DNA from 2 places in the Cupriavidus malaysiensis genome. Region 2 is predicted to be linked to the other one. Evidence: predicted binding sites of a transcription regulator. Region 2 holds the regulator's gene; the other holds the start of a gene.
The links. Region 2 encodes NrdR, which represses ribonucleotide reductase genes. Its sites were predicted from a motif close to CACNANATNTNGTG; they were not measured.
Positions count from the first base shown of each region.

Region 1 (3,404 bases), 360 kb from region 2:
GTGGGCGCCGGTGGCAGCGCCCGCGCTGGCGCCCGTCGCCCTGCCCACCGGACTGCCGGCGGCACCGGAGCCGGTGCCGGTGCCGACCGCGTCCGCGTCGGTCGTGCTGGCCGACGATGCGATCGGCGCGATAGGCGCGCCCGTGGTCTTCCCGATCGACCTGCCGGCGCGGCTGGAGTCGCTGGAGCGCAGCCTGATCCTGCAGGCGCTGCAGCAGACCGGCTTCAACCGCACGGCGGCGGCGCCGCTGCTGGGCCTGAGCTTCCGCCAGCTGCGCTACCGCATCCAGCAACTCGGCATCCGCGGCGACGGGCGCGAGGAAGCGGGCGAGGCCCTCGATGCGGCGGACGGCATCGAGGGCACCGAGATATCGGGATGCACCGACCCGCTGGCCACAGGGAGGCACGATGGCTGAGCGGCGTTCCAGGTACCTGCGGCCCGCATTGCGTCCCGGCGCCGACGGCTGGGTGGCGGCGGCGCGCCGCGTGGACTCGCCGAATTTCGACGAGCGTCCCGCCGGCATGCCGGTCGGGCTGGTGGTGCTGCACAACATCAGCCTGCCGCCCGGGCAGTTCGGCAGCGGCGACATCGAGGCCTTCTTCCAGAACCGGCTCGACGCCACCCGCCATCCCTTCTTCGCCACCATCCACGACGTGCGCGTGTCGGCCCACTTCCTGGTTGCGCGCGATGGCGAGCTGATCCAGTTCGTCTCCTGCAATGCGCGCGCCTGGCATGCCGGCCTGTCCGATTTCTTCGGCCGGGAGCGTTGCAACGATTTCTCCATCGGCATCGAGATCGAGGGCTGCGACGACCTGCCGTTCACGGCCGCCCAGTACGACACGGTGGCCGCCCTGGTGCGGGAGTTGCTGGCAGCCTACCCCTCGGTGGGCGCGCTGGCCGGTCACAGCGACATCGCGCCCGGACGGAAGACCGATCCGGGCCCGCACTTCGACTGGGACCGGCTGGCCGGCGAGGCTGGCCTGGCGCCGGCGCTGCTGCCTTACCGCACGGTGAGGCCGGCTGGCAAGTGAATCCTGACGGTGCTTGTGGCTATCGGCTGCCGTCGGCCAATCGAAAAAATTTCTCTACAATATGCGCCCCCGCACCATGCGGCGCCCAAGCCTTGCGCTATGCGGCCTGGCGGCCATGCGGCAGCGCGCAAGGCCGGCACCGCTCGGCAAAAACTAAGTTGTCAAGACTGGTCAACGCGTGTCGTTTCACTATACTTAGTCCAGTTTTCTGATCCGGCCACTATATCTAGTGGTCGGGCAGCGTGCTCGCCTGGATGTGACTCAGGGGACGCAGCCGTCGCGATGCAGGCATCGCGCGGCCGGCGGCCCGGGACACCGGGCGTCCAGTCTTTCGAGTCCCCTGCAGATGTAGCAAGCCGCTTGCCGTTCCGGCCCCGTGCCGGCGGTGGGATTGTTCAGTGCGCATTTGCTGGGGACTCTGTCGTTTTCACCCCGGGAAACAGGAGTGCTTCATGCAGACGGCCCAGAACGAAATCACAGCCGGCGTGGCCAATCCCGCCGGCGCTGCAGCGCCCCAGCAGTCGACTGCCGCCGCTAACAGCGGCTACCAGGATCACAAGATCATCCGGCGCAACGGCGCCGTGGTGGCATTCGAGCCCAGCAAGATCACGGTGGCCATGACCAAGGCCTTCCTCGCCGTCAACGGCGGGCAGGGCGCCGCTTCCGCGCGCGTGCGCGAGCTGGTCGAGCAGCTGACGCAGGGCGTGGTGCGCGCGCTGCTGCGCAGCCGTCCGAACGGCGGTACCTTCCATATCGAGGATGTGCAGGACCACGTCGAGCTGGCGCTGATGCGCTCGGGCGAACACGAGGTGGCCCGTGCCTACGTGCTCTACCGCGAGAAGCGCACGCAGGAGCGCGCCCAGGCCAGCGCCCAGGCGGTGGCCCGCGTGCAGCAGGGCGGCGTGACGGTCAACGTCACCGACGGCGGCCAGAGCAGGCCGCTGGACCTGGCCGCGCTGCATGCGCTGATCGACAACGCCTGCAGCGGCCTCGGCCAGAGCGTCAGTGCCGAGCCGATCCTGCGGGAAACGCTGAAGAACCTGTATGACGGCGTGCCGATGAGCCAGGTCTACGACTCGGCCATCCTGGCCGCGCGTACCCTGATCGAGAAGGACCCGGACTACAGCCAGGTCACCGCCCGCATCCTGCTGCACACCATCCGCAAGGAAATCCTCGGCGCCGAGGTGACCCAGGCCGAGATGGCGACGCGCTACGCCGAGTACTTCCCGAAGTTCATCGCGCGCGGCATCCAGGCCGAACTGCTCGACGAGAAGCTGGCCACCTTCGACCTGGCCCGCCTGGGCGCGGCGCTCGACGCCTCGCGCGACTTCCAGTTCAACTACCTCGGCCTGCAGACGCTGTACGACCGCTACTTCCTGCACATCGATGAAGTGCGCATCGAGATGCCGCAGGCCTTCTTCATGCGCGTGGCCATGGGCCTGGCGCTGAACGAGGCCGACCGCGAGGCGCGTGCCATCGAGTTCTACCAGCTGCTGTCCTCGTTCGACTTCATGTCGTCGACGCCGACGCTGTTCAACTCGGGCACCCAGCGCTCGCAGCTGTCCTCGTGCTACCTGACCACCGTGTCGGACGACCTGGAAGGCATCTACGAGGCACTGAAGGAGAACGCGCTGCTGTCGAAGTTCGCCGGCGGCCTGGGCAACGACTGGACCAATGTGCGCGCGCTCGGCTCGCACATCAAGGGCACCAACGGCAAGTCGCAGGGCGTGGTGCCGTTCCTGAAGGTGGTCAACGACACCGCGGTGGCGGTCAACCAGGGCGGCAAGCGCAAGGGCGCGGTGTGCGCCTACCTGGAGACGTGGCACCTCGACATCGAGGAATTCCTCGAACTGCGCAAGAACACCGGCGACGACCGCCGCCGCACGCACGACATGAACACGGCGAACTGGATTCCCGACCTGTTCATGAAGCGCGTGATGGAGAACGCGGAATGGACGCTGTTCTCGCCGTCGACCTGCCCGGACCTGCACGACAAGGTCGGCAAGGCCTTCGAGCAGGCCTACCTGGGCTACGAGGCCAAGGCCGCCAGCGGCGAGCTGAAGCTGTTCAAGAAGATCCCGGCGGTGCAGCTGTGGCGCAAGATGCTGGGCATGCTGTTCGAGACCGGCCATCCGTGGATCACCTTCAAGGATCCCTGCAACATCCGCAGCCCGCAGCAGCACGTGGGCGTGGTGCACAGCTCCAACCTGTGCACCGAGATCACGCTGAACACCAATGAGAGCGAGATCGCGGTCTGCAACCTCGGCTCGGTCAACCTGGTGGCGCACCTGAAGCAGCAGGCCGACGGCAGCTACGTGCTCGACCACGCCAAGCTGCAGAAGACCATCCGCACCGCGATGCGCATGCTCGACA
Region 1 covers NZ_CP017754.1:4,057,873-4,061,276, reverse strand. Annotated here, with positions in the region: gene BKK80_RS18385 (sigma-54-dependent transcriptional regulator) at 1-415, shown strand, start outside; gene ampD (1,6-anhydro-N-acetylmuramyl-L-alanine amidase AmpD) at 408-1,031, shown strand; gene BKK80_RS18375 (ribonucleoside-diphosphate reductase subunit alpha) at 1,484-3,404, shown strand, end outside.
Region 1: a site for NrdR is predicted at 1,250-1,263, ahead of BKK80_RS18375 (ribonucleoside-diphosphate reductase subunit alpha). Genes of this name have one in related genera too.

Region 2 (3,404 bases):
GCGGGCGCGTTCGAAGAATTTCAGGTAGTTGGCGTAGAACACTACGCCGCCCGCGTCGGTATCTTCCCAATACACGCGCAGGGTCCAGACAAAGTTCGTCATGGCCGCGATTGTAGCGGAGCCGTGCGCGACATTGACGTAAACCCTTGGCCTGCCCGCCACAGCCATGCCGCGCCGCTTGCGGCCGGCCCGAGGCTCGCGTAGACTCGCGCCAACCATTCCATCTTGCGCGACTGGCGAAGTCAGTGGGCACTACCACGAGGAAGCGCAAGTTCTCTGGCGTGAAGTTCAGACGCCTGCCGCTCGCCTGGGCAGCGAATGGGAAGCAGGGTGCGCCCTGCGCCGGCCGCAACCAGGCCGGTGCAGGTCGCATGTGCCTTCCCCCGCGCGCCCTACCCCCGAAGCCAAGTCGGATCCCCTTTTCAAGACGAATCCCGCCATGTTCGAACGCAGCCGCTATACGATCGACCAGATCGATCCGGAACTCTTCGCCGCCATCCAGAAGGAAGACCAGCGCCAGGAAGATCACATCGAGCTGATCGCCTCGGAAAACTACACCTCGCCGGCCGTGATGGCCGCGCAGGGCTCGCAGCTGACCAACAAGTACGCCGAGGGCTATCCCGGCAAGCGCTACTACGGCGGCTGCGAGTACGTCGACGTCGTCGAGCAACTGGCGATCGACCGCGTCAAGCAACTGTTTGGCGCCGAAGCCGCCAACGTACAGCCGAATTCCGGCTCGCAGGCCAACCAGGGCGTGTTCTTCGCCGTGCTGAAGCCGGGCGACACCATCATGGGCATGAGCCTGGCCGAAGGCGGTCACCTGACCCACGGCATGGCCCTCAATATGAGCGGCAAGTGGTTCAACGTGGTCAGCTACGGCCTGAACGCCCAGGAAGACATCGACTACGACGCACTGGAAAAACTGGCCCAGGAAAAGAAGCCCAAGCTGATCATCGCCGGCGCGTCCGCCTTCGCCCTGCGCATCGACTTCGAGCGCATCGCCCGCGTGGCCAAGTCCATCGGCGCCTACTTCATGGTCGACATGGCCCACTACGCCGGCCTGATCGCCGCCGGCGTCTATCCGAACCCGGTGCCGCATGCCGACTTCGTCACCACCACCACGCACAAGAGCCTGCGCGGCCCGCGCGGCGGCGTGATCCTGATGAAGGCCGAGCACGAGAAGGCCATCAACTCGGCCATCTTCCCCGGCATCCAGGGCGGCCCGCTGATGCACGTGATCGCCGGCAAGGCCGTGGCCTTCAAGGAAGCACTGGCGCCCGAGTTCAAGGCCTACCAGCAACAGGTGGTGAAGAACGCCGCTGTGCTGGCCGAGACCCTGATCGCGCGCGGCCTGCGCATCGTCTCCGGCCGCACCGAGAGCCACGTGATGCTGGTCGACCTGCGCGCCAAGCAGATCACCGGCAAGGAAGCCGAGAAGATCCTCGGCGACGCGCACATCACCGTCAACAAGAACGCCATCCCCAACGACCCGGAAAAGCCCTTCGTCACCTCGGGCATCCGCCTGGGCTCGCCGGCCATGACCACCCGCGGCTTCAAGGAAGAAGAAGCCCGCCAGGTCGCCAACCTGATCGCCGACGTGCTGGACAACCCGCACGACGAGGCCAATATCGCGCGCGTGCGCGAGCAGGTCGCCGCGCTGACCAAGCGCTTCCCGGTCTACGGTTGAGGCATTAAGACCGCCTGCCCCGCCGCCCGCCCGGGCGGCGCCAGGCTCGGGCATGCCGGCAGCCGGCATGCCCGCCCGCCCCTCGTCAAGGCGGGCGCGCCATGACAGAATCACAATACGGCCGGCGCAGCCGCTCCATACATCCCAAGGTGGTCAGGCATGAAATGTCCCTTCTGCGGTCATTCCAACACGCAGGTGCTTGACACCCGCATGTCCGAAGAGGGCGACACCGTGCGCCGCCGCCGGCGCTGCGAATCCTGCGACCGCCGCTTCACCACCTACGAGCGCATCGAACTGTTCTTTCCCGCCATCGTCAAGAAGAACGGCTCGCGCGAGGACTACGTCCGCGCCAAGCTCAAGGACTCCATGCGCACCGCGCTGCGCAAGCGCCCGGTCTCGGCCGAGGCCATCGACGATGCCATCACCCGCATCGAGGAAAAACTGCTGTCGCTGGGCCAGAAGGAACTGCTCAGCAGCCAGGTCGGCGAACTGGTGATGCGCGAGCTGCGCAAGCTGGACAAGATCGCCTACATCCGCTTTGCCTCGGTCTACCGGAGCTTCGAGGACGTGTCGGAATTCCGCGAAGTGCTGGAAGAGATTTCCGCCAGCCCGGCCCGCAAGGCCTGAGCGCCGCCTCCCTTCAACCCTTTCGCTTCACGCTTCTGACTGCCGTCGCCAGCGCCGGCTCGTGGCTGGTGTTGATGCTTCAGCCCGGCAGGCTGGCGTCGGCGCAGGTGTTGACCTCGTGCCCGCGCTGACGCAGTTGCGGTTCACGCCATGCGTGACATCGGAGTAGCTGCCGGCGCTGCCCAGGTTCTTGAAGTGGCGGATGCCGGGTAGTGTACCGGCCGACCCGGGGCAGGTCTTGCCGGCATGCCTCCATCGCATCCTGGTCCTCGGCGACAGGCCGGCGGGCGCAACATGATGACGCCAACTCGTGACAGGCCGACACGTCGGTCCGGCAGCCAGTCCCTATGCTGACCGGTAACCAGATCGACGGAGGCTGCCATGCCAGGTCCTGCTCCCATCCGCACCCACTGTCCCGGCGGCACCGACGGCGCCGGCCACCGCTATCGCCCCATCCGCAGCGGCCGGGCAGGCCTGTTCCGGCGCAGCGGGATGGCCGGCCGCCGCGGCCGTCGCCACCTGGTGCCCCCAGCGCACCCCGGCGCGCATGCGCGCCGCTTGCCATGCCGCCGGCACCCACGCAAGCGGCCCGGATACGTCCTGACTGAAAGCCTGGCTGCGCTTGCCCTGGCCATCATGGCCATGCTGCCGCTCGCCGGGCTCTCGCCGCATGCACTGCAGGCCTTGCGCCATGCCGAGGCCTTCGGCGCCGCCACCCGCGCCGCGGTCGAGCTGATCGAAGCCGACGCGCCGGAGCGGGCACTCCCCCCGCTCCAGGGCGCGGGCGTACTGGCGCTGCGCTCCTGCGACCGCCTCGACAGCCTCGGCTGCGCTGCCGGGCGCCGGCTGGCGGTCGCGCGGCTGGCCCGCGCCGGCCTGGCGCCGCAGGATATGGCGCTCGTGCTGTGGAGCCGCCCGTGACCGGCGGCGCCCGCCGAAACTCCCAAGCCAGGTCGCGGACGTCGCCGGCTCCCGCTGCGCGCCGCCACCACGGCGGGCACGGCATGCGGACCGGGCAATATCGCGGCCTGTCGCTGGTCGAGCTGCTGGTCGGACTGGTACTCGGCCTGCTGGTGATGGGCCTGGCCGC
Region 2 covers NZ_CP017754.1:3,694,075-3,697,478, forward strand. Annotated here, with positions in the region: gene ybgC (tol-pal system-associated acyl-CoA thioesterase) at 1-102, opposite strand, end outside; ZMP/ZTP riboswitch at 220-320, shown strand; gene glyA (serine hydroxymethyltransferase) at 440-1,687, shown strand; gene nrdR (transcriptional regulator NrdR) at 1,847-2,314, shown strand; gene BKK80_RS16730 (hypothetical protein) at 2,696-3,235, shown strand; gene BKK80_RS16735 (PilW family protein) at 3,319-3,404, shown strand, end outside.